3 regions of the Steroidobacter sp. genome follow, and region 1 is predicted to be linked to each of the others. Evidence: riboswitches for the same ligand, from Rfam matches in the RefSeq annotation. Region 1 holds a riboswitch; each other region holds the start of a gene.
The links. Region 1 has a riboswitch for cobalamin ahead of VGD45_RS24510 (TonB-dependent receptor plug domain-containing protein). Riboswitches for the same ligand answer to the same signal wherever they lie in the genome.

Region 1 (9,698 bases):
AGCCGAGCAAGGCCGCGCAGCCGACGACGATCAGTGGCGCGGCGATGGCCAGCTCATCGAAGCTGCGGTCGGTGAGACTGCCCAGCATCCATCGCACGATTTCGGTAGCCGCCCAGGGGCTCGGCGATAACGACAATGCCAACGAAATGCCGGCGATGGCGAGCGAACTGAGGATGATTCCTGACAGCACAAGAGTGAGTACGCTGGCTGCCGCTCCTGACAAAACAAACAAAGCGGCCATGCTGGTCATGGCCCCGATGACGCCGCAGATCGGCAATACCCACGGATGAAGTCCTGCGATATTGAAGAAGATGCTCAGTACGGCGCCGAGCGCGGCCATGGCCGACACGCCGAGCGTGCCAGGTTCGGCGAGAGCGTTTCGCAAATAACCCTGCATGGCCGCGCCGGCCATGCCGAGCGATGCGCCAACCAGCAGGCCAAGAATCGCGCGGGGTAGGCGCAGCTCAACAAGAATCGCGCGGCTCACCGCGTCCTGTGCTGACCAGACATCCCAAGTGAGCGTCACGCGCCCGACCGCGATAGACAGCAACGCAAGAATGACGACCAGCGCCAGCAGCGATGGAAGCGCCCAGCGACGAACCGTCACAACGCACTCCCTGCCGACAATAAGGTTAGTTGAGCTTTCTCACGCGCGCGCACCAGCGCGGCGACGGATTCGATCATGGTCGGGCCGGCGCAATACAACAGTCTCGCCGGAAACACGGATTGAGTCATTTGAGATTCCAAAGCTCGCAAGGCGCGATGTTTCACGACCTTCTCCTCCCGCATCGGCGCTCCCGGCGAAGTCTCGCCCACCAGCAAAACATCAGGCGGCGCGGCGACCAATACTTCCAAAGGAAGCGGACGATATTGCGTGACCCCGTAACGCGCGGCGATGTTCTGCAGCCCGGTGAGCTCCATCAACTCGCCAACCACTGTATTCGCGCCCGCCGACAAGCCGCCCGGCTGATAGATCGCAGCGGTCAATGGTTTCTGATCCTGGGGCAACCGCGCAGCCTGCAGCGCTGCTTCGATGCGGGCCACCATCACTTCGCCTTCACGTTCCGCGCCAAGCAAACGTGCGACCTGCCTGACTTGAGCCAGGCTGTCGGCGACCGTATCTGGAACATCGAACAGCTCGAACCGTATGCCAACTCGTTTCAAAGCATTGCGGGTGGCGATGGCGGAGTGCCGGCTGGTGAGCACGAGGTCAGGGCGTAGTGCGACGACTTCCTCGGCCGTCTCATACGTAATCGGCAGATGCTGAGCCACGGCCGAGATCGTGGAGCGCTGCGGATCGCGAGCGTAATGAGAGAGAGCCGCGATTCGATCGTGAGAAACGAGCTCGATGACGATACTGTCGACGCACATGTTCAACGAAACGATGCGCATCGGATGATTCGCGTCCTCCGCGGCCAATGTCGGGGTGGCAGCGAGAACGAGCGTGCTGAACAGCGCTGCCAGCCGGAGTCTCAAAATTCGACTCCGCGTTGTGCCTTGAAACCGGCCTCGTAGGGATGCTTGATCAGCGTCATCTCCGTGACGAGGTCCGCGATCTCGATCAGCTCGGGGCGGGCGTCGCGGCCCGTGATACAGATGTGCTTGTCGCGCGGCCGGTCCTTCAAGAAGGCGACGACGTCGGCGATGCTGACGTAGTCATTGCGAATCGCGATGTTCAGCTCGTCGAGCAGGATGAAATCGTAATCGGGATCGTTGATCAGCTCGCAGCTGCGCTGCCAGGCCTTCTGCGCGGCGGCGATGTCGCGTTGCCGGTCCTGCACGTCCCAAGTGAAGCCTTCACCCATGACTTCGAACGTCACCAGATCGGGAAAGCGGCGGAAGAAATGCTTTTCGCCGGTCTGCCACTTGCCCTTGATGAACTGCACGATGCCGATGCGCATGTCCCAGCCCAGCGCGCGCGCCACCATGCCGAAAGCGCTCGATGATTTTCCCTTGCCGGGCCCGGTGAGAATCATGAGCAAGCCGCCGCGCTCTTTCTTGGTCGCGCGCTCGGCGCGCCGTTCGGCCTGCCGGCGCTTCATCTCTTCGGCGTGAAGTCGATCGCGCTCGGCTTCGGCCTGGTTAGCGTCGGAAAGGCCGTCGATCGGTGTGCTCATGGTTGCACCTTCAGCGCGTCGGCGAGGCGTCGCCAATCGTTCGATGCGAGCGGCAGGCCGAAGCGTAACAACGTGCTGTCGTAATCGAAGGGCCGAGCCAGAATGCCGTGTGAGATCAACTGCGTGAATCGAGCACGCGCGTTCGGAGCGCGAGCCAATCGGTACAGCGAAGTTCCGCCGACGATGGTCATCCCGCCGCCGATGAGCAACTTGTCCAGCCGCTCCGCGGCGCGGCTCAATCGGCGGCGAGTTTTTTCAGCCCACGCGTTGTCCGCGTAAGCCGCAAGTCCAGCGCGGAGCGCGTCGGCCGAGATCGGCCAATCGCCCAGTACGTGACGCAGTTGAGTGGCAATGGCGGCAGAGGCGATAACAAAGCCCAACCGCACGCCGGCCAGTCCATAAAACTTTCCGAACGACCGCAACACGATCGTGCTGGGCGCGCTAGCACTGCCTGCGAGCGCCGCGACGCTGTGCTGTGGTTCCAGGTCGGCAAAAGCTTCGTCGACGATCAGCACGCCGCCGCTCGGGTGCAACGAGTCATGCAACGACTGCAACTGCTCTCGAGCAAGCACGCGCCCATCGGGGTTGTTTGGATTGACGACGGTCATCGCTGTCGCGACATCGCCGCCGCCAATTCTGCCGGGCGCGGCATCGCGCCCGCTCGATGCGCTGTTCGCGACGGCCCGCGCCATCAAGTCCGCGTCTGCGCAAACCTGCGTTTCGATTCCGGCGCGAGACCAAGCGTCTGCATGCGAGCTATAAGTCGGACCAGCGACAACGGCCGCAGCCATCTTCATCACATACGGCAGCAGTCGTAGTGCATTCTCCGTCCCGGCGGTCGCCACCACCCGTGAAGGATCATCGACGTTGAAAGCCGCGGCGGCCACGGATTCCAATCTCGCCAGCTCGGTCGGCTCAGGCAGACGATTGCGCTCGCGAGCCGAAGCTCGCGGCGCTGGGTACGCCGATGGATTGATCCCTGTGGACAGATCGATCCACGGCTGCGGCACGTTTGGAAACAGCGAGCGCGCGACGCACAGCCGACCGCCGTGATGGGCAAATCGGCCGGCTGCGATATCGGCGCCGCTGTTCATCAGAACCGCTGCCGGACGCCGCCGTAGTACGTGCGGCCGGGCGTGCCGTACTCAAAGACGGTTTCGTACTCGTCGTCGAACGCGTTCTCGATCCGGCCAAACACCTCCAGCGAATCGCTGACGGCATATGAAGCGCGGAAGTCGAACAGTGTGTAGCCGTCCAAAATGATCCTGTTGGCGGCATCCTCGAAGCTGCGGCCAGCATGCTGTACGGCCACTGTAGTCGTGAGGCCGATGGGCCAGTCGTAGCTCAGTTGCGCATTGGCCGTTTCGTTCGGACGACGCCGCAGCGAGCGCCCGAAGTTTGCAGTGCCGCGCGCAGTGTTCTCCGTCTCCATGTTCGTGTAATTCGCGGAGAGGACCAATCGTTCGGTGAGCTGCGCATTCAGTGCGAGCTCGACGCCTTCCGCATTGGTCTTTTGCACGTTCTCGTAATAACCGTCCGGTTTCGCCAGGCATTCCGGCGTGGTCACCCGGAAACAGGACACGAAGTCGATCATGTTGTCCGTGTCGCGGTCGAAGTAGGTCGCCGATACGGCCAGTTTCGAATCGAAGAAGCGTTGCTCCACGCCGGCGTCCCAGCTGTCGGCCTGTTCGGGCTCGAGGTTCACGTTGCCGTACAGGCTGTACAGCTGATACAGCGTGGGCGCTTTGAAACCTTCGCCGTAGCTGGCGCGCAGAATGGTGGAAGAAGTGGCCGACCAGGCGACGGACGCGCGGTTGGTGGTGTTGCCGCCGAACGTGTCGTGATCGTCGTGGCGAACGCCCGCGCTCAACGTCACAGCGTCGATCGGCGTCGCAGTAATCTGTCCATACACGCTGTCGATCTGCACATCGTCCGCGACTGGCGTGGGATTCGGCTCGAACTCCGTGGGCGACGCGGAGCTCATGTCGGAACGTTCCGATTCCAGGCCGACGATACCAGTGAGCCGATCGGAGACGCGCAACGTGCCCTGATATTCCCAGCGCTCGTTTTTGCCACTGGCGTCGAACGTGAGCGGCACGGTCGAGCTGGGATCGAAATTCTGGCGATCCGTGTCCGTGTAAGAGAAGCCGATGCGATTCTCGAAGCGTCCGTCGAACGCGGAGATATTCAAGCCCGCGTAGCTCGCCAGCTCTTCGGTCTTGTCGTGCTCCGGCGTATCGGTCAAGTCGAACAGCGGCGCTCGGAAACCGTCGTACTCCGAGCGTCCGTCGCTCCAGGTCGAACGCACTTCCGCGGAAATATTCTCAGTGAGATGCAGAATGCCGCGCACGTTGAAACCGACGTTGCGATAACCGTCCTGCTCGCGACCGCCACGTTCACGGCTGAACGCGGAGATTCCATCGCTGGTCAAATAGCCGCCGGCCACTCGCCACGCGAAGCGATCGCCGCCGGCCTGAGCATAGCCGCGAACGAACGCGCTCTCGTGAGTCCCGCCTTCTACCGCCAGAGATCCGGACAGCGGGCCTTCGGGCGTGGGCGTGACGATGTGAACTACGCCGCCGATGGCCTGGCTGCCCCACAACGTGGATTGCGGGCCCCGCAGCACCTCGATGTTTGCATACTCGGTCGCGATCAGATTGCCGAAGTTGAAGCCGCCGCTGGCTTGCGACGGATCGTTGACTTTCACGCCGTCGATGAGCACGAGAGTTTGATCCGTCTCCGCGCCGCGAATACGAAGCGCCGTCGTGGCGCCAAGCCCGCCGTTACGGGTAACGGTCACGCCGGGCGTCATTGCGATCAGATCGGAGAGGGCCGTTTTCTGGCTGCGGCGCTGTTCCTCCGCAGTAATCAACGTCACCGAATCGCCAACGCGTGCGGTTTGTTGCTGGATGCGGTTCGCGGTGACGACGACGTCCTCGACGTCGTCATCGACACCGGCGGCGCTGGCTGACAACGCCGGATGCAACAGCAAGGAAATGGAAATGGCGAGAAGACGAGAAGAGGCCCGATGGGCAAAGCGATGGGTGGACACAAAAGGCTCCGCGGCAAGTTACAAACCGCACGGGCTGCAACTCGAAACGCGTCGCGACCCATGCACCGGTCGCCTCTACAGGGAAAATTCCCGCTCTCTCGGCACACCCCGGCCGATCGATGGACGACGGCGGCAAGCAGGTCTCCTGGCTGGTGGCTGAAGTCCTCGCGTCACCTTCCCGGCGGGCCCGTTTCCGTCGGCCTCGCCAGTGGTTTTTTGACGCGCGGCGAACCACTTACAGTTGCGGGGGCAGCCCGGGCTTCACACCCGAGTTCCCTTTGAATCCCCTGATGGGGAACTTGTCGCGCGGCGCGAGGATGCGGTTCGGGCGGGCAATCGTCAAGCCCGGCCTGCCCGCCGCCGGTGCAGCCATTGGTCCAGCGACCACGGGCCCGGGCCATAGATGGCCAGCACCAGCAGGATAAACCCCCAGAAGTAATGCTGGCCGATGGCGGCCGCAAAGCCCTCCTGGTACAGAACGTGCGCATAGGAAACGACCGCCAGCACGTTGACGGCCTGCAGGCCGAGCGCGCTGATCCGGCCAAACAGGCCGAGGATGAGCAGGGTGGGGAACACCAGCTCGCCCGCGGTGCCGGCGATAGCCGCCAGGTGAGGCGAGAGCAGCGGCACGCGATATTCGTATTCGAACAAGGCGATCGTGCTGTCCCAGTCCGACAGCTTGAGATAGCCCGATTTCAGGAACACCCAGCTCACGTACACTCGCGAGGCCAGCGCGAACGGCGCCTGGAGTTTGTCCAGCAGGCGCGCCCACGTGCTGTTCGGGTCCATCAAAGCGTCGCTCAGCATGTTCAGCTCCGGTAAGACAGTGTCAGGCTATAGACCGGTGGCGTGGCTGGCTTATTACTTCGCCAGGATGTAATGCAATGGCGACCGGCCCGGTCTGGTGCGCTAGATGCTGTTCGCGGCATCGCTGACGATCCGTTTCACCGCATACGTCCAATAATCATCGAGGAGAAAGATTCATGAGCACTCAAAAAGCCACTCGCGCCGCCATGGCTGCCGCCGCTGCATTGCTTTTCAGCAGCGTGGCGATGACCGCCAACGCGGCGGACGAAGCCAAAGTCAAATGCGAAGGCGTCAATGCGTGTAAGGGCCACTCGGCCTGCGGCACGGCCACCAATGCGTGCCAGGGGCAGAACTCGTGCAAGGGCAAGGGTTATTTGCTGATGACCAAGGCCGAGTGCGATGCGGCCAAGGCCAAGATGAAGAAGCCGAGCTGAGCTGATGTGTTTGGGGCGCTGGTTCGCCAGCGCCCATCTCACCGGTATTCCAGCGCGCTCAATACCGTCCACGCGACATCGTCCACCGGCACCTCCTTACCCAGCACCACGATCACGCCGCGCGGCGCGGGCACGATCATGCCTTCGAAGCCTTCTTCGTCGATTCGCTCCTGCTTCTGGGTGGGCGCATGAGGCACCACCAGCACGGTGACCGGTCCTTGCCCGGTCTGCACGACGAGATGTGGAATTCGCTGGCCGCGGAATTCACAGTACTGAGCGTATGAAACTCGCGCTGCGCCCGGCTTCAAACGCATTCGCGCTGCCGACATGATCTGCTCGAGGCGTGCTGCATCGACAGTTTCCGACGTGCGGACCATCGAGAACTGCTCGTGTTTCATGTGAGCGATGGCTTCTTGGGCGAAGCTTTCTCGAGGTGTCAGCAGCCACAGTGACATTGCGCCGACGAGCACTGTGACGAGCACGCTTGCGGCCATTCGCCACAAACGCGGCGCTGGCGCGCGCTTTCTCGACAACAGTTGAGCCGCGTCCTGCCCGGCAGGAGCGTCGACGGCGAGTGCCCGATAGATCAAACGATCCATCGCCTGCATCTCTTCGCGATAGCGCGCGCAGTCCGGGCAGCTCGCGATGTGTGCGAGCACATCGGGATTGGTGGTGTTGGGCTCTGCGCCCACGATGGTTCGGAGCTCTTCGCAGTTCATGACCGCGCGCCCTCCGCACCTACCAGCTGTTGACGCAGCACCTGTCGCGCACGAAACAATCGCGTCAGCACCGCGGCGACGCTGATTTCCAGGTGCTTGGCAATCTCTTCGGTGGAATAACCCAGCAACACCTGCAACACCAGCGGCTCGCGGTGGATGACATCTAATTTCAGGATCGCGCGCCGCATTTCCGCGACTTCGTGCCGATCGTCGACGGCCAGCGCCTCGGGCTCCGATTCGTTGGCCACATCGATGTCCACCATCGGCAATCTCTTACGCTCGAACACCCGCGCCAGCTCGCGCCTCGCGATGGTGAGCAGCCAGGGCCGCGCCGCTGCCTCGTCGCCCAGCGAATCCAACGATCGCCAGGCCCGCAACAGCGTCTCCTGCACCACGTCCTCCGCCAAAGCCCGATCCCGACACAACCAATAGACGAACCGAAACACATCGGCCCGAAACGGCATGCACAGCGCCTCGAAGCGCCCACGCTCGCCGGCACTGTCAACGCTCATGGGAAGTAGACCCGGGCAGCGCGGAAGTTATTACGCGGCGCGCAAGGATGGGTCATGTCAGCCGATGCTGTCAGCCAGGGAGAATGTCGAAGCGAGCGTGCTCGCCCCAGTTCAGATTCCAGGACCACCGGTCTTCCATGCGCAGGCCGGCCGCCAGACAACGCAAAACGCGCAGCGGCCCGCCGTGCGCGACGATGGCGCAGCGGGAGACCGGCGCGGGGAGCGCCGCTCGATACCAGGTGGCGACTCGGGTCCATAGAGCTTGTTCTGTTTCTCCTCCGGGGGGCGACCGGTTCCAGGGATCCGCAGCCCACGGGTCGCTATGTTCCCTCGGAATTCGAGTCCACGGCAATTGCTCCCATTGCCCGAAGTCGAGCTCCTGGAGGTCGGGCGCCAAGGTGAGCGTGCATGCGTCTCTTTGCGCCAGCGCCGTCGCCAGGCGTGCGCAACGCTGTGCCGGACTCGAATAGATCAGATCGAACTTGGGCAGTCGCTCGAGGGCCAATTGAATATCGCTGTCCGCCGTCTCCGCGAGCGCCACGTCCGTGCGACCGTAACAAATGCCGTTCGCGACCGCCGGCGCGGTGTGCCGGATCAGAAAGAGTTCCACGACGCCAGCATGGCCACGTAAAAACTGATTTCGGTCAGCTGCTGCGCAGCGCCCAGCGTATCGCCGGTGAAGCCGCCGAGCCGTCGCATGAACCAACGAGCCAAGGCGTACAGCACCAACAGCGCGCCGAAGAAACCCGCGACCGCGTGCATGCCGCACCAGTACAACGGTGCGATACCTATCAAGGCCGCGAAGACGAATTCGCCTCGTCCCATCGGCTGAGCAACCGCTCGTGCTCGTGACAGCTCCGGATTGCCGACATAGCTGCCGGCAAACAGCAGCGTCACCGCGCAAGCACGCGAGAACGCATGGCCTGAGATCAATACAACGATCGCCAGTGTCACAGGCAGGGCGCTCAGCGCTGCAACTTTGATCAGCACTGTGAGAACGAGCGCAGCGACACCAAACGTGCCGATGCGCGAGTCCTTCATGATCTCCAGCGCTCGCTCGCGGGTCGCTCCGCCGCCCAATCCATCGAAAGTGTCCGCCAGGCCGTCCTCATGAAATGCACCTGTTAGAAATATAGTCGCAGCCGTGCTGAGGATGACCGGCAGTGGCCCGGGCAGAATCAAACTCGTCGCCCACAACACCAGCGCGCCGACGGCTCCAACGAAGATGCCCACGGCGGTGAAATATCGAGCTGTGCCGTTCAGATCCTCCGCCGAATGGCCCACCCAGGAAGGCATGGGCACGCGCGTGAAATACTGAATCGCCACGAGCAGCAGGCGCAGCTCGGTCAGCAGCCATGAAGGGCGGACGCTGTGCGCTTCGCTGTTCATGAGGCGCGATCGTCCACTCCGGCGGATTCGAAACTGGCCATTTCGGTCATCAAGCGTGCGGCAGCGTCGATGATGGGCCATGCCATCGCCGCGCCGGTGCCTTCGCCAAGTCGCATTCCGAGGTCGAGCAGGGGTTTCACATCGAGGTGCGCCAACAGTTGACGATGCGCGTGCTCGGCGGAGCAATGGCTGAAGATGCAGCGGGAACGCACTCGCGGATCGATTTCGATGGCGAGCAGCGCTGCGACAGTGACAGCGAAGCCGTCGATCACGGCGATACATTTCTCATCGGCCGTGGCGAGCAGCGCGCCAGTGATCATGGCCAGTTCGAACCCGCCGAACTCGGTGATTGTTTCGATCGGAGTGAGCTTCTCCGGCCGTCGCGCGGACGCCACCGCCAAACGTTCGCGCTTACGTGCGAGACCCACGTCGTCGAGCCCAGTGCCGCGCCCAACGCACTCGTCCAAGGACCAGCCCGTCCGCCGATGCAACAGCATGGACGCGCAGGCCGTGTTGCCGATGCCCATCTCACCAAACATCAACGCATTGGAACCTTGGCGCAGGGCGTCTTGCGCCAACGCCCGACCCGTAGCGATCGCATGCTCGCGCTGCTCGGCTGTCATCGCCGGCTCGATCCGGAAGTTGCGTGTGCCGCGGGCGGGGGCGCG
Region 2 (9,698 bases), on a different contig from region 1:
ATCGCACGAGTGCTGGAGGCGGAGACCTTCCAGGCGGAGATGTTGCTTCGGGAATTCCTGATAGAAGCGGAGCAGAGATACGCACGCGAGCGGCGCGCCTATCAAGCGGCGCTTGGATTGTTGCGCCATTCTCGACCGTCCCCTGCTGTATCCATCGAAGAACTCTCGATGACGGCGCAGGTGGTGCTCGTCCATGGCTTCAGCGCCGACCGAAGTACGTTCATCGAGCGCTACCTCGCGGAGTTGCACGAAGCGCGGCGGCAATTGCTTCAACTACAACAGCAGTTCGCTGACTGGTCGGCGTGCCTGCTGCTGGAACCGCTCAGTCAGGACGAGAGTCGCCTGGAACTCGTGGTCCCGCTCATCGACCCAGATCGAAATCTTCCACTCACGACGCGCACGATCCCGGTGCGCCGATACGCGGCAATTCGGCTCCCCTCGGCGGACCCATCCACTCTGACAGCCGCGGTGGATGCTCTGTTCGATTGGTTCGATCGTCAAGGTGCGTTCGCGGTCGATACGCCGATGGTGCGCATCGGCGAGAGCGAGGACGCGCGCTATCGGGTGCTGTGGGCGTTCGAATCGAGGTGAGGTGCGTCATGTCAAAGGCGTTCGACCCAACTACGCTCTATGGTCAGCTTGGATTGCAAGACGGCCCTCTCATCGTGGATTTGCGCACGGCGGCGGAGCTGGAGCACTCGGGAGAGTTCATTCCAACCGCCGTTCGCGTCGAGCCTGACGGCATCGAGCGGTGGTGCCGACGGCTCACGACGCATCGGCAAGTCGCGATGTACAGCTCGGACGACGCCGCGAGCAATGCGATGGCGACGCAGCTCGAATCGCGGGGGATTTCGTGCGGAACGCTCACCGGCGGATTCCACGAGTGGAGACGCAAGGGTCTACCGACCGTGAGAATACGTCCCGAATACCGTGTTCCCGGTTCGTCCCGATGGGTTACGCGTGAGCGGCCAAAGATCGATCGCCTGGCCTGTCCATGGCTCGTTCGCCGCTTCATCGATCCGCATGCAGTGTTCTTTTATGTCCCTGCGCAGGCGGTGCGCGCTGAGGCGGCGGGACTCGCCGCCGAGCCTTACGACATCGCCGATGTAACTTTCTCGCATCGCGGCCCACGATGCAGCTTCGATGCTTTTCTGGATGAGTTTGGCCTGCACGATCCGGTGTTGGACCAACTCGCCGACATCGTGCGGGCCGCGGACACCGCTACACTGGAACGTTCGAGAGAGGCGCCCGGTCTGCTGGCGATCTCGCTAGGCATGTCGGCGACGATTCGCGATGACATCCTGCTGCTGGAGCAAGCGATGTTTGTTTACGACTCGCTCTATGCGTGGTGCAAGACGGCGCGCGATGAAACTCATTCGTGGCCGCAGACCAAGGGCGTGCCAGCGTGACGATCGACCCACTGCTCGATGTATGATGGTGGATCGTGGAATCTTCGTATCGGAGTGAATGCATGACTGACCTCACTCGTCGGCAAGTCCTTCAAACAGCCGCTCTTTCAGTACCTATGGGAGTCACTATGCTCGCCGCCACCGATGCTGCTGCTCAGGAGGGTACAGGCGCTGCGGGTCCCGCGTTGTCTCGCGCGCTGGAGCCGAAGCCTCTGCCTTTTAACGCCAAGAGCCTCAACGGGCTTTCGGAGAAGCTGGTCGTGTCTCATTGGGAGAACAATTACGCAGGCGCCGTCAAGGCGCTGAATACCGTTCGAGAAAGACTCCGATCTCAGCTGGCGTCGCAAGATCCGCCCTATGTTTACAACGATCTGAAGCGTGAGCATCTCATCCGCACCGGCTCGGTGGTGTTGCACGAGTTGTATTTCGCCAACCTCGGCGGCGATGGCAAAGCGCCCGCGCAGCTCAGGTCCACCATCGCCAGATCGTTCGGCACGTTCGATGCTTGGGAAAGCGAGTTTCGCAAGATCGCCCAAGGGCTCGGCGGCGGCTCGGGCTGGGTCGTGCTCGGCTATAACGAGCATCTGCAGCTGCTGGAAAATTATTGGCTGGCCGACCACGCGCACAATCCGCCGCATACGCGGCCGGTGTTGGTGATGGATATGTACGAGCATGCCTATCACATGGATTTCGGCGCGGCTGCCGCGAAGTACATCGATGCGTTCTTCGCGAATGTGAATTGGGACGAGGTGGCCAAGCGCGCCGCGGTGTGAACGCGTCTTGACCTTGACCTTCGGTCAAGGCGTAACGTCCGCACATGAACACGCTCGTCACACGTCGCCGTTTCGGCCGGCTCGCCGTGATGACTGCTCTGGCAGCGCGCCTCGGCGATTCGGCCGCTCTGGGAATCGACAACTCGCGCGCTCAACCTGAGAACTGGCGGTCCCTGTTTCCTGGCCTCGATCAAGGTGTGCAAGGCCAACCTCTGATTTACCTGGACAGCGCGGCGACCACGCAACGCGCTGCCCCAGTGCTCGATGCGATCATCGATTTCTATCGGCACGACAACGCCAACCCAGGCGCGGCGTTGCATGAGTTGGCTCAGCGTGCTCGTCGGCGCTATGAGGGCGCAAGGCAAACGGTGGCGAAGTTTCTCAATGCGGCTAGCGCCGAGGAGATCGTCTGGGTTCGAGGGACCACGGAAGGAGTGAACCTCGTCGCCACTGCCTGGGCTCGCGCCTACTTGCGACGTAATGACGAGATTCTGCTGACGATCGCCGAGCACGCGTCCAATCTTCTACCCTGGCGTTTTGCGACCGAAGCAACGGGCGCTCGGGTTCGTTTCGTCGATGTGGACGAGGAGGGGCGGATATCGCTCCAGGACCTCGATCGAAAGCTGTCGGCCCGGACGCGAATCGTGGCGTTCAGCCATGTGTCGAACGTGGTCGGGTATATCAATCCGGTCGAGGAGATTAGTGCGCGTGCTCACAGAGCTGGCGCGCGAGTGTTTGTCGATGCGGCCCAATCAGCCCCGCACATTCCACTCGATGTGCAGGCGTTGGGTTGTGACGCCTTGGCCTTCTCGAGTCACAAGATGCTAGGCCCGATGGGCATCGGCATCCTTTGGGCCCGCGCTGACATGCTGGAAGAGATGTCGCCGTATCAAGCGGGTTCCAATATGGCGCACGAGGTCGATATAGAAGGAGAGGTGTTGGAGCGGGGCGCGCATAAGTTTGGCGCGGGCACTCCCAACGTCGCCGACGCGATAGGCCTGGCAGCAGCGATCGATCTCATCCATTCCCTCGGACGCGAGCCTATCGCACGTCACGAAGCCGCCTTGACGGCACACATGCTGGAAACAATGGCCGACGTGCCGGGGCTGCGCTTGTTGGGACCGAGAACGGCCGAGCGGCGCATCCCGGTCTTCTCTTTCACCCTGGCCGGGACCACGCCGCGAGAGGTATTGCGACAACTCAACTCACAAGGAATCGCGATTCGCGCGGGCGACCTATCCGCGCTGCCGTTGTTGAAAAGATTCGGTGTGACGGAAGCGGCGAGGGCGTCGTGCCATCTGTACACATCGATTGGCGAGATCGATCGGTTCGCAACTGCCCTCGCGAGTATCAGGCGCCGCTCAAAGGTGCAGTGACTCGTGATTGTGGTGCTTTCCATCAGTGCCGCCGCGCAAAACGTAAGCCGTCATACAACAGTAACCTGGCTTCTCTAGCGTTACGAAAGATTTTGACAGCCGAATAGCTTGGAATGCTGCACCGTAGGTCTCGGTGCGGCTCCCTCGTTGCTGATTTTGGAATCCCGAGTGCATCCGGAGAACAACTGCGACCGTAATGGCTATGGTCGCAGCGTTCGGGTTCCCCCGCACTGCCGTCCGGTCGTTATTTTCAGATAACGCACGGTCCTCGGCTGATTTCATGCCAGTTATTCATGTGGAGTTGACGCGAATGGTACGGTCGAGCCTTTGGCATTGCAGTCTGGTCGGGCTCGGCGTCATTTCAGCGCCACTGGGGAGCTTCGCGGGCGGCCTGCCGACCAGCGTGATCGAGGAAGTGGTGGTCACTGGCAGGCTGGATCGTTTGCAAGGCGCGCCGGTTTCGGCGAGTCAGGGCGTGGTCGGGGCCGAGCAACTGGACGTACGGCCGGTGCTGCGGGCCGGCGAATTGCTCGAAGTCGTGCCTGGGTTGATCGTCACTCAGCACAGCGGCGACGGTAAGGCGAATCAATATTTCCTGCGCGGCTTCAATCTCGATCACGGTACGGACCTGGCAACCAGCGTCGACGGCGTGCCGGTCAACATGCCGACGCACGGTCACGGCCAGGGCTACACGGATATCAACTTCGTGATTCCTGAGCTCGTGCAATCGATCGAGTATCGCAAAGGAACTTACTACGCCGAGACGGGAAATTTCTCGGCCGCCGGTGCGGTGGAGATGCGCTATCGCCATGCGCTGGCGGCGCCGATGATTGTGCTCGAAGGCGGCGAGGACAATTACATGCGCAGCCTGATCGCCGGCTCCGCTGAGGTTGGCGGCGGTCAATTGTTGATGGGCTTCGAGTACGCGCTGATCGACGGACCGTGGCAGCTCGAAGAGAACTATCGCAAACGCAATGGCCTGTTGCGCTATAGCCGCGATACTGACGGCGGGTCTTTCAGCATCACGGCGCAAGGTTACGAAGGCGAGTGGCGCTCCACGGATCAAATTCCGTTGCGTGCCGTGCAGAGCGGATCGATCGATCGCTTCGGCACCGTGGATCCCACCGACGGTGGCGATTCGCATCGTTACAGCTTGTCCGCGGACTGGACGACTGCGCTCGGCGGGGGCCAATCCAAGACGCTGTTGTATGCAATCGATTACGACCTGGATCTGATCTCGAACTTTTCTTATTTCACCGATCCCGAGAACGGCGATCAGTTCGAACAGGTCGATCAGCGCCGGGTTTACGGCGGCGAGTGGTCCTGGAATCGGGACTTCGACTGGCTGGGGCGATCGCAGAAATTTTCTTCCGGCTTGCAGGTTCGTCACGACGATATCGACAAAGTGGGCTTGTATCGCACGGTCGCTCGGGAGCGAATCGATACGACGCGCGAGGACGCCGTTCGGCAAACGAGCTATGGCGTTTACGGTAGTCTGGACACTCGTTGGAGCGACCATGTGCGGACGACGGTGGGGCTGCGCGCGGATCGCTTCGAGTTCGACGTGGATGCGAGCCTCCCGCAAAACTCAGGCGACGAGAGCGATTCCATCGCAAGCCCGAAGTTCTCGCTCGTGCTCGGCCCTTGGAGCAAGACGGAGTTCTTTTTCAACGCCGGCAAAGGCTTTCACAGCAATGACGCGCGCGGCACGACCATTCAGGTCGACCCGACCGACGGCGTCACACCGGCGGAGAGGGTAGATGCGCTCGTGGGTGCTACCGGATTGGATGTTGGAGTGCGCACGGCGCTGGTGCCCAACACGCAGTTCAGCGTGTCGTTGTGGAGCTTGAAGCTCGATTCCGAGTTGCTGTTCGTCGGCGATGCCGGGACGACCGAAGCCAGCCGGGCCAGCGAGCGCCGTGGCATCGAAGCTGCCGTGATCTGGAATCCACTGAGCTGGTTCATCGTTGACGCGGACCTCGCATGGTCACACGCACGCTTCGGTGACTACGACCCTGCAGGCGACCGAATTCCAGGCGCCGTCGAAAACGTCGCGTCGCTGGGATTGGCCATCGATCATCCTAGGGGCTGGTTCGGCGGCGCGCGCTTCCGTCACTTCGGCTCGGCGCCGCTCATCGAAGACAATCGCGTGCGTTCGAGTTCGACCACGCTCGTGAACCTGGAGGCCGGCTATCGGTTCTGGCAGCGGTACAAAATCAGCGCGGCCGTCTACAACGTGTTCGATAGCGAAGATAACGACATCACGTATTTCTATGAATCGCAGCTCGCCAACGAGACCGAGCCGGTGGAAGACATTCATTTCCACCCCGTCGAGCCGCGCACGGTTCGGGTGACACTCAGCGCCAGCTTTTAGTTCGGTCGCGTCGTCGGTGTTGACGCCCGCCGAGAACCACAATATCTTGTGTCCATCCTCGGTGCCTGCCCCAGTATTTTGGAGCAGGCTGAAAAGGGAACCCGGTGACCGCGCTAGCCATGGCGCGCATTCCGGGGCTGCCCCGCAGCGGTAATTGGGAACGAACGGCGTGAAATGCACTGGGCTTCGAAGCCTGGGAAGCGGCGCCAAGTAGGTCGGCTACGAGAAGTAACCGAAGCCCATGAGCCCGAAGACCTGCCGAGGATCGCGCGTCGACGAGGCGCGCACAGGCTGTCGGGCTCTCGTGGGAAAGGGCAGGCGGATGTTCGCGTCGCTGCGTTCGCAGGCAAGCGCGTCTCCGTTGTCCGCATTCCTCCATCGATAACCCGATCTCGCTCGCGGGAGCGAAGGCCGTCGTAACGGTTCGTGCCGAGCGCGCGGGCTGTTCGTCGTCTTTTGTCCGCGAGCCCCATCGATTCGGGGACAAGAACATGATGGCAACGCTCGCCGATTCTCATCAGGCCGATTTTCATTTGACGCCGCCGCATTCGGCTCGCACGCAGATGCGCGTCACCAAGCGCAATGGCGAGCGCGAAGCGGTCGACGTCAACAAGATCGTTCGCGCTGTTTCGCGTTGTGCGGACAGCCTCGATGCAGTCGATCCCATGCGAGTGGCGCTGAAGACAATCGCGGGTCTCTACGACGGCGCGACCACGCGCGAGTTGGATGAGTTATCGATCCGCACGGCCGCTTCGTTCACGTTCGAGGAGCCGGAGTATTCGCGACTCGCGGCGCGGTTACTGGCGGGGTTCATCGACAAGGAAGTGCAGGGGCAGGGCGTGTACTCGTTCTCGCAGTCCATCCGCCTCGGCTTCGATGTGGGGCTGATCAACGAACGTGTGATGAGCTTTGTCGAGAGCAATGCGCGTAAGTTGAACGACGCCATCGACGCGCGCCGTACGCAGGAGTTCGAGTACTTCGGCCTGAAGACGCTGTACGACCGTTATCTGCTCAAACATCCGACGCGCCGGCTCGCGCTGGAGTCGCCGCAACAGTTCTGGATGCGCATCGCCTGCGCGTTGAGCACCAACGTGCACGAAGCTATCGACCTTTATCACGTGTTCTCGTCGTTGGATTACATCCCCAGTTCGCCGACGCTGTTCAACGCGGGCACCCGGCACGAGCAGCTGTCGAGTTGTTTCCTGCTCGATTCTCCGGCTGACTCGCTCGAATCCATTTACGACAAGTACAAGGACATCGCACTGCTGTCCAAGTTCTCCGGCGGCATCGGCGTGGCGTGGCACCGGGTGCGCTCGGAAGGCTCGTTGATTCGCGCCACCAATGGTTTGTCCAATGGCATCGTGCCCTGGTTGAAGACGCTCGATTCGTCGGTCGCGGCGGTAAATCAGGGCGGCAAGCGCAAAGGGGCGGCTTGCGTTTATCTGGAACCGTGGCATGCGGACATCGAGGCGTTTCTGGAATTGCGCGACAATACCGGCGACGAGGGCCGTCGCACGCATCACATCAACCTCGCCAACTGGATCTGCGATCTGTTCATGCATCGGGTGGAAGAGGACGAGATGTGGTCGCTGTTCGATCCGAAGGACGTGCCGCAGCTGCCCGACTTGTGGGGCGAAGCATTCGAAGCGGCATATATCCAGGCCGAAGCGCAGGGCATGGCTCGCAAGTCAGTCCGTGCACGCGATCTGTATGCCCGGATGATGCGCACGCTGGCGCAGACCGGTAACGGCTGGATGACCTTCAAGGACAAGTGCAATCGCGCGGGCAACCAGACGGCGCGCGCCGGCAACGTGATTCATCTGTCGAATCTCTGTACGGAAATTCTCGAGGTCACCAGCGAAGGCGAGACCGCCGTGTGCAATCTCGGCTCGATCAACCTCGGCCGGCATGTGGTCGACGGTTCGTTCGATTTCGACAAGCTTGCGCAAACGGTGCAGACGGCCGTGCGCCAGCTGGACCGCGTGATCGATCTGAACTTCTATCCGATCGGGACGGCGCGGGCCTCGAACATGCGTTGGCGGCCGGTCGGACTGGGCGTGATGGGCTTGCAGGACGTGTTTTTCCAGATGCGGCTGGGATTCGACAGTCCGCAGGCGAAGGAGCTGTCGACGCGCATTGCCGAGACGATTTACTTCCATGCGCTCCGCACCTCGATGGAGCTGGCCCGCGAGCTTGGCGCGCACGATGCGTTCAAGGACACGCGCGCGGCCGACGGCGAGTTGCAGTTCGACAGCTGGGGTGTCACGCCATCGGATGTGGCGCAGTGGAATGCGTTGCGCGATGAAATCAAGGCGCACGGCTTGCGCAATAGCCTGCTGATCGCCATCGCGCCGACGGCCACGATCGCATCCATCGCGGGTTGCTACGAGTGTATCGAGCCACAGGTTTCCAATCTGTTCAAGCGGGAGACGCTCTCGGGTGACTTCTTGCAGGTGAACCGGTATCTCGTGGACGAGCTGAAGCAACTCGGCTTGTGGACCGATGAGATCCGCAATCGGATCAAACTCGCCGACGGTTCGGTGCAAGGCATTGCTGATATTCCCGAGGCGCTGCGTGCGATCTATCGCACGGCGTGGGAAGTGCCGATGCGCGCACTGATCGACCTGGCAGCGTCTCGTGGCGCGTACATCGATCAGAGCCAGTCGCTGAATCTGTTCATCGCCAACCCCACGATCGGACAGCTCTCCAGCATGTATATGTACGCGTGGAAGAGTGGAGTGAAGACGACGTATTACCTGCGCTCGCGCCCGGCGACCAATATCGCCAAGACGACGGTGCAGGCGACGCAGGCGCAAGTCAGCGACACAGCCGCAGTGGTGTGTTCATTGGAAAACCCTGAAATGTGCGAGGCCTGCCAGTGAGCGCCGTCATGACTTCCGGTAAATCGTCGTTGCTGGACTCCGGTTTCGATCTCACATTGCGTCCGATGCGTTACCCGCGCTTCTACGACATGTACCGGGCGGCGATCAAGAACACCTGGACGGTCGAAGAGATCGACTTCCAGATCGACCTTGGCCATCTGTCGCAGCGAATGACGCCAGCCGACCGGCACCTGATCGAGCGGCTGGTGGCGTTCTTCGCCACTGGCGATTCGATCGTGTCGAACAATCTGGTCATCAGCTTGTACCGGCACATCAATTCGCCAGAGGCGCGGATGTATCTGTCGCGCCAGCTGTTCGAGGAAGCGCTGCACATTCAGTTCTATCTGACGCTGCTCGACAACTATGTGCCCGATCAGCAGCGGCGCGCTCAGGCGTTCGCGGCCATCGAGAACATTCCTTCGATTCGCCGTAAGGCTGAGTTCTGCCAGAAATGGACCGATGCAGTGTTCGATTTGCAGCGCATCGCCAGCGACGACGACAAGCGCCGCTTCCTGCTCAACCTCACGTGCTTCGCCAGCTGCATCGAGGGATTGTTCTTCTTCGGTGCGTTCGCTTATGTGTATTTCCTTCGCTCGCGCGGACTGCTGCCCGGACTGGCCGCTGGCACCAACTGGGTGTTCCGCGACGAGAGCGCGCACATGGCGTTCGCGTTCGAGGTGATCAACACGGTGCGCCGTGAGGAGCCGCATCTGTTCGACGCTTCGTGGGCTCGGCAGGTGCAGACGATGATCGAAGAGGCGGTGGAGTGCGAGGCTGCATTCGCTGAAGACGTGCTATCAGGCGGTGTCGTTGGCCTCACGCGTAACGAGATGCGGCAGTACCTGGAGTACGTGGCCGACCAGCGGCTACGGGCGTTGCATTTG
Region 3 (9,698 bases), on a different contig from region 1:
CGTCGAGCTCCTTGGCAAGCGCGTAGCCAAGAAACATTCGCGCCCGATCGTCGCGGCTATTCCGCGAAAGCTCACGCCGCAGCTCGTCCAGATGATTGGCATCGCTCGTTTGAACGCGCAGTTCCGAGCGCAACTGAAACGTTGCATAGCGCATCTGGTCGAGGGCGATGGCGCGATCGCAGGCGTCTTCCGCCTCCCGCAACCGTCCCAGGCTGCGCTCGCTCGATGCAAGGTTGTGCCAGAACCGAGGATCCTTCGGCGCCAGGTCGACCGTGCGCCGGTACAGTGCATTCGAGCGCTCATGCTGTCCCAGTAGTGCAGACACGTGCGCCAGCGCGTCGTATGCGTCGGCAGGCCCTTGCTGACATTCGAGCGCTCGGGCAATCACCGACTCGGCATCGTCACGGCGGCCCAACTGCAACAGTATCGTCGCAAGCATGCCATGCGTCGGCTGGCACATGCGCTGGCCCGCCACGGCGGCCTGCGCCCACGGCAGCGCGTCCGCGAATCGACCCGCCGACATCAGTTTGTGCGCTTCGATCTCCGGATGAGATGACATGAGACGACCCGTGCGATGCTCGGGCTTCGATTCTTAACACGTCGCCGATTTGGTCGAAAACAATTTCGGGTAATGCCGCTCATAACCGCGTCTTATGAGCCGGCGGTCAGCGCCCCGCCTTACCTTCACGCTTCAGGATGGCTCGAACCTCATCGTGCGGCAGACCGTAGACTCGATGTCCGTCGCGGCCGGTCATGGTCTTCGCCGCAACCATGGCATTGAGGATGGCTTCCTCGGTGGCCTGGACCGCGCCCTCGAAGATCGAGTTCAACAGCGGATTCGGGTAAGCAGCGACCGAGATGTTGTCCATTTGTTGGCTGTGCAGTTGCGGATTAGCAGTGGAGAACGCGACGAAAATATCACCGGAGCTTTCGCGCCCGATGTCGCCCAGGCGACCCATCGCATGAGCTGGACGCTTGGCGAGACGCTTGAGTTGATGCGGCAACAACGGCGCATCGGTGGCGATCACCGCGATCATGGAGCCGTCGCCCGGCTTCTCGGCGCCTGGCTTGCACTCGGGCAATTTTTCAATTCCCGAAGGCTGCGAGCGGCAAGCAGCATAGCGACCCTTGAGCTCCTGGCCGACCTGCGCCCCGGCGATCCGCAGGTCCGCCTGCAAGCCGAAGTTACATTGGACCAGCACGCCGACGGTGTATTGCCCCACCGTGGTGGTAACGATGCGGGATGACGTGCCGATACCGCCTTTGAAGCCGAAACACACCATGCCGGTGCCGCCGCCCACGCTGCCTTCGGCGACCGGACCGGATTTGGCGATCTGCAATGCATCCAGCGCATGCTCGCGCTTCACGTGGAAGCCGTCAGTGTCGTTGAGGAAGCCGTCGTAGGTCTCCGCAACCATCGGCGTGAACCAGGAGCCCGGCCACTTCTTGTCCACGATCCAGCCAACGACAGCATCGCGCACCACGCCGACGCTGTGCGTGTTGGTGATCATGATCGGCCCGTCGAGATAACCGCGCTCCTCCAGCCAGATCGTGCCGGTCATTTCGCCCGCGGCATTGCTGGTCTCCCAGCCAGCGTACACCGGCGCGGTGGAATCTTTGCCACGAGGAATGATGGCGGTAACGCCGGTACGCACCGGCCCCTTGCCGCGCTGAAGTGCACCCTCGCCACCGATCAACGTCACCTGTCCGATTTCGATGCCCGCCACATCGGTGATTGCATTGAGCGCGCCCGGCTTGCCCGCGAGCGGGATACCAATGTCACGGGCGCGGGGTCCCTCCGCAAGCGCGGGGCTCGAAGCGGCGAACAAACAAACGAACAGCAGGGCGAGCTTGCGTCGATTCATTGTGTTCTTCCCCAGTGTCAGGTCGATCGATTGTGCGTGCTCCTCGACCGGCCGGCCATAAATTTCCTTGATCCCCGCCATACGAATTCATTGATTGACCCTCGCACGCCGCGCCAGCATGCTTTGCGCACGTCGAGTTCCCACCGTGGTGGGATTGAAACGGGAACCGGGTGCGATACCCGGGCTGCCCCCGCAACTGTGAGCGGTATGTGCCGCGCCAGATACCACTGAGCCTGTCGGCTTGGGAAGGTGGCGCTGGAGTTGAGCCGCGAGCCAGGAGACCTGCTCGGCGCAAGTCGTCCATTCATCGGCCGGGGTGCGCCGAGCGAACGGGAGTTCCCGAGTGACGACCGGTGTGGGTCGCGCTCGCGAGCGAGGCGATCCCATGGGAGTCGCTTTGCATTGGAACTCTACTCATCATGCGTTCGGTCGATAGCACCGGCGGACTCGCGCAGTTCGCGCCCGCTCCCTTCACTCAGCACGGCGGCCGTCTGACTGACGCTCGCTCGCTGTGTCCCGATGCGCCGAAGCCGTGGATCGATCTGTCGACCGCGATCAATCCGAATCCCTATCCGGCGCCACGCGCGAGCGCACAAGCACGCGCACGACTGCCTGAATTTCAGGAACTGCAGAAACTCGAAGCAGCCGCTGCCCGTGCTTTCGGTGTCGACAATCCCGAGCGCATTCTTGCGACTGCAGGTTCCGAAACCGTGGTGAGATTGTTGCCCCATGTGCTGCCATCGGTGACCGAGGCCAAGATTGTCTGGCCGACGTACACTTCGCACACGGATTCGTGGCAAAGGCTCGGCGTGCCTGTCGGACGTGTCTACAGCATCGAGCGAGCGTCACTCGCACCGGGCACGGTAGTCACACTCGTCAATCCCAATAGTCCTGACGGTTCCATCACCCCGCGTGAGCAGTTGCTCGAAGCTCACGACAGGATTGCCGCGCACGATGGTTATCTCGTGATCGACGAAGCGTTCGCGGATGCGGACCCATCCTGTAGCGTCGCTGATCTCGCGGGCACCGAACGCTATCCGCGCATCATCGTGCTCCGCTCCTTCGGCAAGTTCTACGGACTGGCCGGCGTTCGACTTGGATTTACGATTGCAGCGCCGGCACTCATCGCACGGATTCGAGCAGCGCTCGGCGATTGGCCCGTTGCCGCCGATGCGATCGCCGCCGGGCTTGCGGCGTACACCGACCCGCTGTGGGCCGAGCGCACGCGCGTTCGATTGCGAAGCGCCGCTCGCAAGCTCGACGCGTTATTGATTCGCAGCGGCTTCGACATCGTCGGTGGCGCCAGCCTGTTTCGACTGGCGCGGAGCGAACTCGCGCCGGCTCGCTTCAATCAATTGCTACGAGCGGGAATTCTAGCGCGACCGTTCAATCACGATATCAAGCTGCTGCGCTTTGGCCTGCCGCACGGTGACGCAGCGTGGCGGCGCCTGCGAGACACGTTGAGGGCCAGGCCGTGAACCCGAGATTCGCACTGCTAAAGCACACAGGGCTCGGTCCTGAATCAACCACCCCGCAAACCAGCGCTACGGCCGTTCGCTGGGTCGGCTGCTACGAACTCGCGCCCCCCGCCCCGGCCCGCATCCCGCTTTGTTCAATCCCGCCAAAATCGGATACACACACGCCGCCGGGAACATCTGCGCACGGTAGATGTTGTGAAACATAGCTTCAGACTCGAGGCAGCAGACATGCATGAACAAGTCCCGACTGCTCGCTATGCAATCCTGGAGGCCCCCTCGACGTTTGGTTTGCGCTCTAGTGGCGTCGAGCAGCTTCCGGCCGTACTGCTCGGCCATGGGTTGGCGCAACGGCTGCGCGCTCGCGGGGCCGGACATGTCGAACCGGGCGTGCCGCGTAGTCCGGATCGCGACCCCGAAACCAAAGTAATGAACGCTGCCGCCATCGCCAGCTACACCAGGAAACTCGCGGATGCCGTGGGACCGCTGTTGAGCGACGGAGAATTTCCGATCGTGCTGGGCGGCGATTGTTCCATCGTTCTAGGCACTGCACTGGCGCTGCACCGACGCGGCCGGTATGGATTGCTGTTCATCGATGGCCAGGCCGACTTTTTTCAACCGGAGGCGGATCCCTACGGGGAAGCGGCATCGATGGACCTCGCGTTCGTCACGGGGCACGGACCTAGACTTCTTATCGACTTCGAAGGTCGTTCACCGCTCATCAAGCCGACCGATGCCGTGGCGTTTGGCTTTCGAGACGCTGAAGATCAAGCTGAATACGGCAGCCAGCCGCTGCCGAAGGAGCTGCGGTCATACGACCTGCCGACGATTCGCAAGATCGGCATCACCGCAGCAGCGCGGGAGGCAATCGCACACGTGAGCAGGGCCGAGCTGGACGGATTCTGGATACATGTGGATGCTGACTGTCTCGACGACGCCGTCATGCCCGCGGTGGATTTCCGACTACCGGGCGGCCTGCAACCCGAAGAGCTGGCGACGGTGCTGACGATGGCGCTCGCCAGCGGCCGCGCCGTCGGGCTCGAAGTCACCATCTACAACGCCGCATTGGATACCGATGGCCGCGCCGGAAAGGTCCTGGCCGATCTGCTTGTGAACGCGCTGGCAAGGCCAGTGGCAAGCGGCTAGCCCGACAGTTCTGTAATGCTTGATATAGAAAGGCTAGAATCATCGACCAGCGAATTCCTCCGCATATAGAGATCGATGCAGAAATCCGCGCGAACACCTCGCGTGAGCGAGCAAACACCAAGCCAGGTACGCGGGCGCCCACGAGCATTCGATAGAGAGACCGCGCTTGCTCGAGCTACACGCGTGTTCTGGGTCAAGGGCTATCAGGCGACTTCGATGGCAGACCTCACCGAGGCTATGGGTATTGGAGCACCTAGCCTGTACGCGGCATTTGGCTCGAAAGAGGCCCTCTACGCCGAGGCAATTCGTCATTACAGAGATAATTACGAGGGACTCTTCTGGACAAGATTCTATGCCGCGCGCACAGGGCGGGAAGCGATCGAGTGCCTTCTGCTGGATTCGGCCGCAGCCCTGAGCGGAGCTCGTGGCGACATCCCGAATGGATGTATGGTGGCGCTCTCATCTGTCGGGAGCGAGGGCAATGAGCAACTCGGCGAACTGGTACGTGCGGCGCGCGCCGGCGGATTGGACCGAGTGAAAGGTCGTCTGCGACAGGCGGTTGCGGACGGCGAGCTTCCGGCGTCTGCCGACCTCCACGCACTCGCTCGCTTTGTGCAAACAATCCAGGTAGGCATGTCGATTCTGGCGCGCGACGGCGCAACTCGCGCCGAGCTGGAAGCCGTCGCTCACACGTCGATGGCGAGCTGGGACGCGCTTATCAAAGTTCGTACAAACACTAAATCCACCTCCAGCCGCGCAAAGAAGTCGTCGCAAACTGCCGCGCGCTCCCTGAGCCGTGCACATCGCGGCGCTCCGAAGAAGTGACCCGGCCACCGCAGCGTAAAACGATTTCCTGATTTTTTGAATCGATCGCTACATAAAGCCATTGACTCTCGCGGTCCGCGCCTCTATCGTTTCTGTATCAGTCGTTACAGAAAGGATTTAGCGATGAGCGAATTGACAGGTAAACGCGCCCTCGTGACAGGCGCGTCGCGCGGTATCGGTGCGGCTATCGCATTGGCGCTCGCCGACAAGGGCGCGGACGTAGCAATCACATATGAACGTTCCGCCGATCGAGCCGCCGACGTCGTGCGCACAATCCAGAGCAAAGGCCGCAAGGCGCTTGCCATCCAGGCCGACGCCGCCGATCCAGCAGCGGTCAAGCGATCCGTCGACCAGGCCGCGGCCGCGCTCGACGGTCTCGACATTCTCGTCAACAACGCCGCAATCGCGCTTTACGCCTCGATCGCCGACGTGAGCGTCGCAGACATCGACGCGCTGCTGGACGTGAACGTGCGCTCGCCCGTGCTCGCTTCGCAGGCGGCCATTCCACATCTGCGAGCGGGAGGTCGCATCATCTCTATTGGCTCAGCCGGCGCCGAACGCATCGTTGGCGATACCGGTACGGTGTATTACATGACCAAATCCGCCCTTCACTCGTTCACGCGCGGCCTCGCTCGCGAGCTCGGTTCGCGCGATATCACCGTCAACCTGGTGCAACCGGGTTCCACCGACACCGATATGAATCCTGCGAATGGCGAGTTCGCTGAATTCCAGCGTTCCCTGATTCCTCTCGGTCGCTACGGTGAACCCAGAGATGTGGCGGCAGCCGTCGCCTTCCTCGCGAGCCCCGCAGCGAGGCACATTACCGGAGTCATTCTCAACGTCGATGGCGGCTTGAACACTTAACAGGAGCATTCCATGGCCCAGCGATCATTCGCGTCGATTGCCGAGAAGTTGCATACGCATGACCTTCACGCCGCCATCGGCGAGCTCAGGTAACTTTGCGAACCATGCCTGAACGTGAGGCGTGGCGTTGTGGGCCTCGAAGTCCGCTTGGCTGGCGAAGATCTCGTAGAAGATGAAATGCCCGGGCGCCTCGCGATTTTCATGCAGAAAGTACAGAAGATTGTTGGGCTCGGCACGGACCTTAGCCACCAGCGGGAGCGTAGCCTCGCGCAGTTCGCGCTCCTTGCCCGGCTTGGCGCGAACTTCCGCAACGATGGCAACGGCGCCCGCCGGGATTTCCTCATAGCGCACGACAGGGACCTCCGTCGCCATTGCCGACGCAATGCTCGCGATGCAGGTGACCAGGGCCAACATGACGGAACGGATCGACCATGAGCGATGCATGACGTTTCTCCATGGGCTTGTTGAATGACCTTTCATGAGTTCTGCAGCCAGTTGCCGTGGAAGCCCGGCGGCACGATGTGCGGAATGCGGATGCTGGCCTGAGGCGCATCCGCGAAGTTGCGGGCGTCGAGGATCGTCAGCTCGGTCGTCCTCGCCTTCGCATCGATGACGAAGCCGATCAGCCAGCCCTCGTCCTCCTCGGCCTGCGCGTGGGCGGGAACGAACATGAATTCGCATGGATGGCGTTGCGGCCCGAAGTCGTGGGTCTGGCGCGTGCCGGCCTCCAGGTCGTGTTTGTAAAGGCCCGATCCCAGAAACCAGCCGGTCATGGTCATCGTGTACGCATAGCGATAGGGCTGGCCTAGCCGCCGTTCATCCGGGCGGGGAAATTCCTGCGGGGTCGAATCGATCGTGACACGCTCGACTCGCTTCGTTGCCGGGTCGATCATCCAACGTTCCAGAGCACAGCGTTGCGAATCCGGGCCGGCTTTGATTCTGGAAAACATCCGGTCGTGGACGATCACGTCCAGAATGACGGAGCCATTGGCCGCGTCGTAACTGTTGACGGCGTGGAACACATAGCACGGATCGATTGAGCACCAGATGATATCCCGGGCTTCGCCTTCCCTCGGCAGCAGTCCCACGCGCGCCGCATGCGACGGGTTCCACCTATACGGAAATGGGTGGCGGGTGATGCCCGCCCACAGTGAAAACGTGACGGGTAAGTCGAGAATGATCGCGAAGCGCTTTGTGAACGCGCAGTCGTGGATCATCGGACCATGTTCGATGGGAATGGTCACTTCGCGACGGACCTTCCCTTCGTGCGTGACCACCACATAGCGGATCGCACGCCTGCGACTCACGTCGTAGCAGATGCCATGCATTTCGCCGGTCAGCGGATCGACATGCGGATGAGCTGTGAAACTGCCGTGAAGCGTGCCGCCGAAGTCCGTGTAGCGCAGCGTCCTGAGCCTCTCATCGATCTCGACGGGCGTGCTGCCGGCTTCGACCAGGCCGAGTGTCTTGCCGGCGAAGCGGACGACGTTGGTATTGACCGTGTCGAACGCATTGCGTGGTCCTTCGACCCGCGCTTCGCCAAGAGCTTTGCTCACCGCGGTCGAACGGATCCAGCGGTTGCGGTACCACACGGCCCGCCCCTTCTCGATCCGGATCCCATGGATCATGCCGTCACCCGAGAACCAGTGATACCGTGCCGGGCTCGGCTTCATCGGGTTCGGCCCCATCCGCAGGTAACGTCCGTCGAGCGCGGGCGGTATCGTGCCGGTGACGGGCAGATCTTCTATCGTCAGCTCCTTCTGCATCGGCGTGTGAACGCCGCTCAGGTAGGGATTGCCGGGGCCCGCGGAATGACGCATGTTCGATTTCCCTCGCGCGCGTTGCTACTGATTTGAGACAAACGTCAGCCGCGTTGTCGCCGACGGCCTGCCAGCGCGTTGTCGAATGTTTGCTTTACTGGCCCCAGCGCCTGGACGAACTCCAGTTGTTCGCCTTCGGAGCCCTTGCAATAGATCAGCCGCCATCCGTTCGACTTGCCTTCGGTGATGCCGTTGCTGTTTGCCTCCAGCGGCGCGGCCAGCCGCTCCTTCTCCGTGGTCACCGTGATCACGCGATTGGCGCGGACCTGTGTCATGCCACGTCGCGCCGCCTCAGCTTCCAGATCGGCGATGAACTGGTTGAAATCGACATCGTCGCGAATGTGAAAGCAGATATGCATCATGCGCGGGAAGGCGGGGCTCATGTGATCGAGAGGCTCGGCGAAGGCGGCGCCACTGCCGGCGGGCTGCTCCGAGTCGCGGTACTGCAGAAGCTCGATCACGACGTTGTCGAATTGTATGAAGCGAACATCGAGGCGCTGCGCGCCGCCTTTGAGATCCGGCACTCCCATCGTGCGCGGATTGACTCCGCGCGCACGCGCTTCGATTTCCTGATCGGTCAACAGCGTGTTGTGAATGCGTTCGCCGTGGAAGTCGCCATCTCGCATCACTTCTGTTCCGCCGAGCACTTCGGTGTAGAACGCAAAGGCGCGATCCATGTTTTGCACCGTGAGCCCGAAGTGCTGCACGCCCTGCAGGCGCATGCCGAGCGGCCCACCGGTTCGGGCCGTCCCGGCGATCGGACGCGAATCCGAGGCGGCATTCACCGTGCCGCCGGTTGCGGCCAGCAAACCACCCACTACCGCGAGCCCGGTGCCTTGGAGCAAAGAGCGCCGCTGGAAATCTGTGTCGTCAATGTTCTTGTGGTCGGACATGTTGTATCTCCTGGGATCTCCATAAACGGATGGTGGCGATGGATGCCTGTGTATATCCCGGCGGCTCGGTGTCTCCGCCGAAGCGGGCGCCGCTCGAGATGGTATTGGTCGTCAGCAGCCCGCCAACGAACGGCGCGGACAGACCGCTCAAGATGAGGTGACACCGGACTGGAAACAGGCCGCTCTCGGGAAAATCAATCGCGAGCGCAAGGCACTCGCCTGTGCCGCGGAAGGAAATGGCATCCAGCTGGACCTCCGCATAGAAATTTTGCCGCGCACGGTCTTGCGTCGGGCCGAAGCAGGCGCGGAGCTCAGCCACGCGTGTGTGCTTCGAATCGATGAGCCTTCCGTCGTCAGTGCGTGCACTGACACTCCAGAACGAGAAAGATCGCTCGGCGTCAGTGGAGAATGGCTCGAAGCCTGTCTTCGATGCAGCACACCCGTCGGTGACGGGCGTCCGCTGTTCTCGGATGCTGCGCAAGATATAAATATCTTCGAGCTGAGCAGCCATCGTCGAGTCACGTCGAACCCAGCCGATCGCTGGTGCGTGCAGGCTGTGGATGTAAAGCCGGTCCGCTGTCTCCGTGACGCCGGTCGTCTCAGGGTAGGCGCCCTCCGGATCCTGGAGATCCTCGGTGACACGGCCGCCTTCATCGAAGGCAAACACATGCCCGTAGGGCTCGCCCACCGGCAACATCGACCTCGGTAGCCTCAGCAACACCTTTCGTAGGAAAGGCTTTTGCGAGAGCGCGTCCGCCGCGGAATTACGCGGCCTGAACAGCCCCACCCAAATGCGCCCTTCACGCCCTC

Region 2: linked by a shared signal. The riboswitch ahead of VGD45_RS25440 (ribonucleoside-diphosphate reductase subunit alpha) and the one ahead of VGD45_RS24510 (TonB-dependent receptor plug domain-containing protein) in region 1 are both predicted to bind cobalamin.
Region 3: linked by a shared signal. The riboswitch ahead of cobD (threonine-phosphate decarboxylase CobD) and the one ahead of VGD45_RS24510 (TonB-dependent receptor plug domain-containing protein) in region 1 are both predicted to bind cobalamin.

Annotation. Positions count from the first base shown of each region.
Region 1 is NZ_DASWTF010000039.1:32,047-41,744, forward strand. Features, by position in the region: gene VGD45_RS24490 (iron ABC transporter permease) at 1-607, opposite strand, end outside; gene VGD45_RS24495 (ABC transporter substrate-binding protein) at 604-1,476, opposite strand; gene cobO (cob(I)yrinic acid a,c-diamide adenosyltransferase) at 1,473-2,117, opposite strand; gene cobD (threonine-phosphate decarboxylase CobD) at 2,114-3,211, opposite strand; gene VGD45_RS24510 (TonB-dependent receptor plug domain-containing protein) at 3,211-5,169, opposite strand; cobalamin riboswitch at 5,288-5,487, opposite strand; gene VGD45_RS24515 (DoxX family protein) at 5,509-5,976, opposite strand; gene VGD45_RS24520 (hypothetical protein) at 6,153-6,410, shown strand; gene VGD45_RS24525 (DUF3379 family protein) at 6,449-7,129, opposite strand; gene VGD45_RS24530 (sigma-70 family RNA polymerase sigma factor) at 7,126-7,641, opposite strand; gene VGD45_RS24535 (histidine phosphatase family protein) at 7,712-8,251, opposite strand; gene VGD45_RS24540 (adenosylcobinamide-GDP ribazoletransferase) at 8,236-9,030, opposite strand; gene cobT (nicotinate-nucleotide--dimethylbenzimidazole phosphoribosyltransferase) at 9,027-9,698, opposite strand, start outside.
Region 2 is NZ_DASWTF010000041.1:15,673-25,370, forward strand. Features, by position in the region: gene VGD45_RS25415 (MerR family transcriptional regulator) at 1-591, shown strand, start outside; gene VGD45_RS25420 (chromate resistance protein ChrB domain-containing protein) at 600-1,409, shown strand; gene VGD45_RS25425 (Fe-Mn family superoxide dismutase) at 1,538-2,182, shown strand; gene VGD45_RS25430 (aminotransferase class V-fold PLP-dependent enzyme) at 2,227-3,558, shown strand; gene VGD45_RS25435 (TonB-dependent receptor) at 3,869-5,932, shown strand; cobalamin riboswitch at 5,975-6,209, shown strand; gene VGD45_RS25440 (ribonucleoside-diphosphate reductase subunit alpha) at 6,424-8,814, shown strand; gene VGD45_RS25445 (ribonucleotide-diphosphate reductase subunit beta) at 8,823-9,698, shown strand, end outside.
Region 3 is NZ_DASWTF010000041.1:157,160-166,857, reverse strand. Features, by position in the region: gene VGD45_RS26075 (tetratricopeptide repeat-containing sulfotransferase family protein) at 1-559, opposite strand, end outside; gene VGD45_RS26070 (P1 family peptidase) at 666-1,865, opposite strand; cobalamin riboswitch at 1,983-2,169, shown strand; gene cobD (threonine-phosphate decarboxylase CobD) at 2,285-3,343, shown strand; gene VGD45_RS26060 (arginase family protein) at 3,572-4,486, shown strand; gene VGD45_RS26055 (TetR/AcrR family transcriptional regulator) at 4,562-5,311, shown strand; gene VGD45_RS26050 (SDR family NAD(P)-dependent oxidoreductase) at 5,435-6,175, shown strand; gene VGD45_RS26045 (putative quinol monooxygenase) at 6,200-6,589, opposite strand; gene VGD45_RS26040 (carotenoid oxygenase family protein) at 6,652-7,995, opposite strand; gene VGD45_RS26035 (VOC family protein) at 8,040-8,888, opposite strand; gene VGD45_RS26030 (SMP-30/gluconolactonase/LRE family protein) at 8,866-9,698, opposite strand, start outside.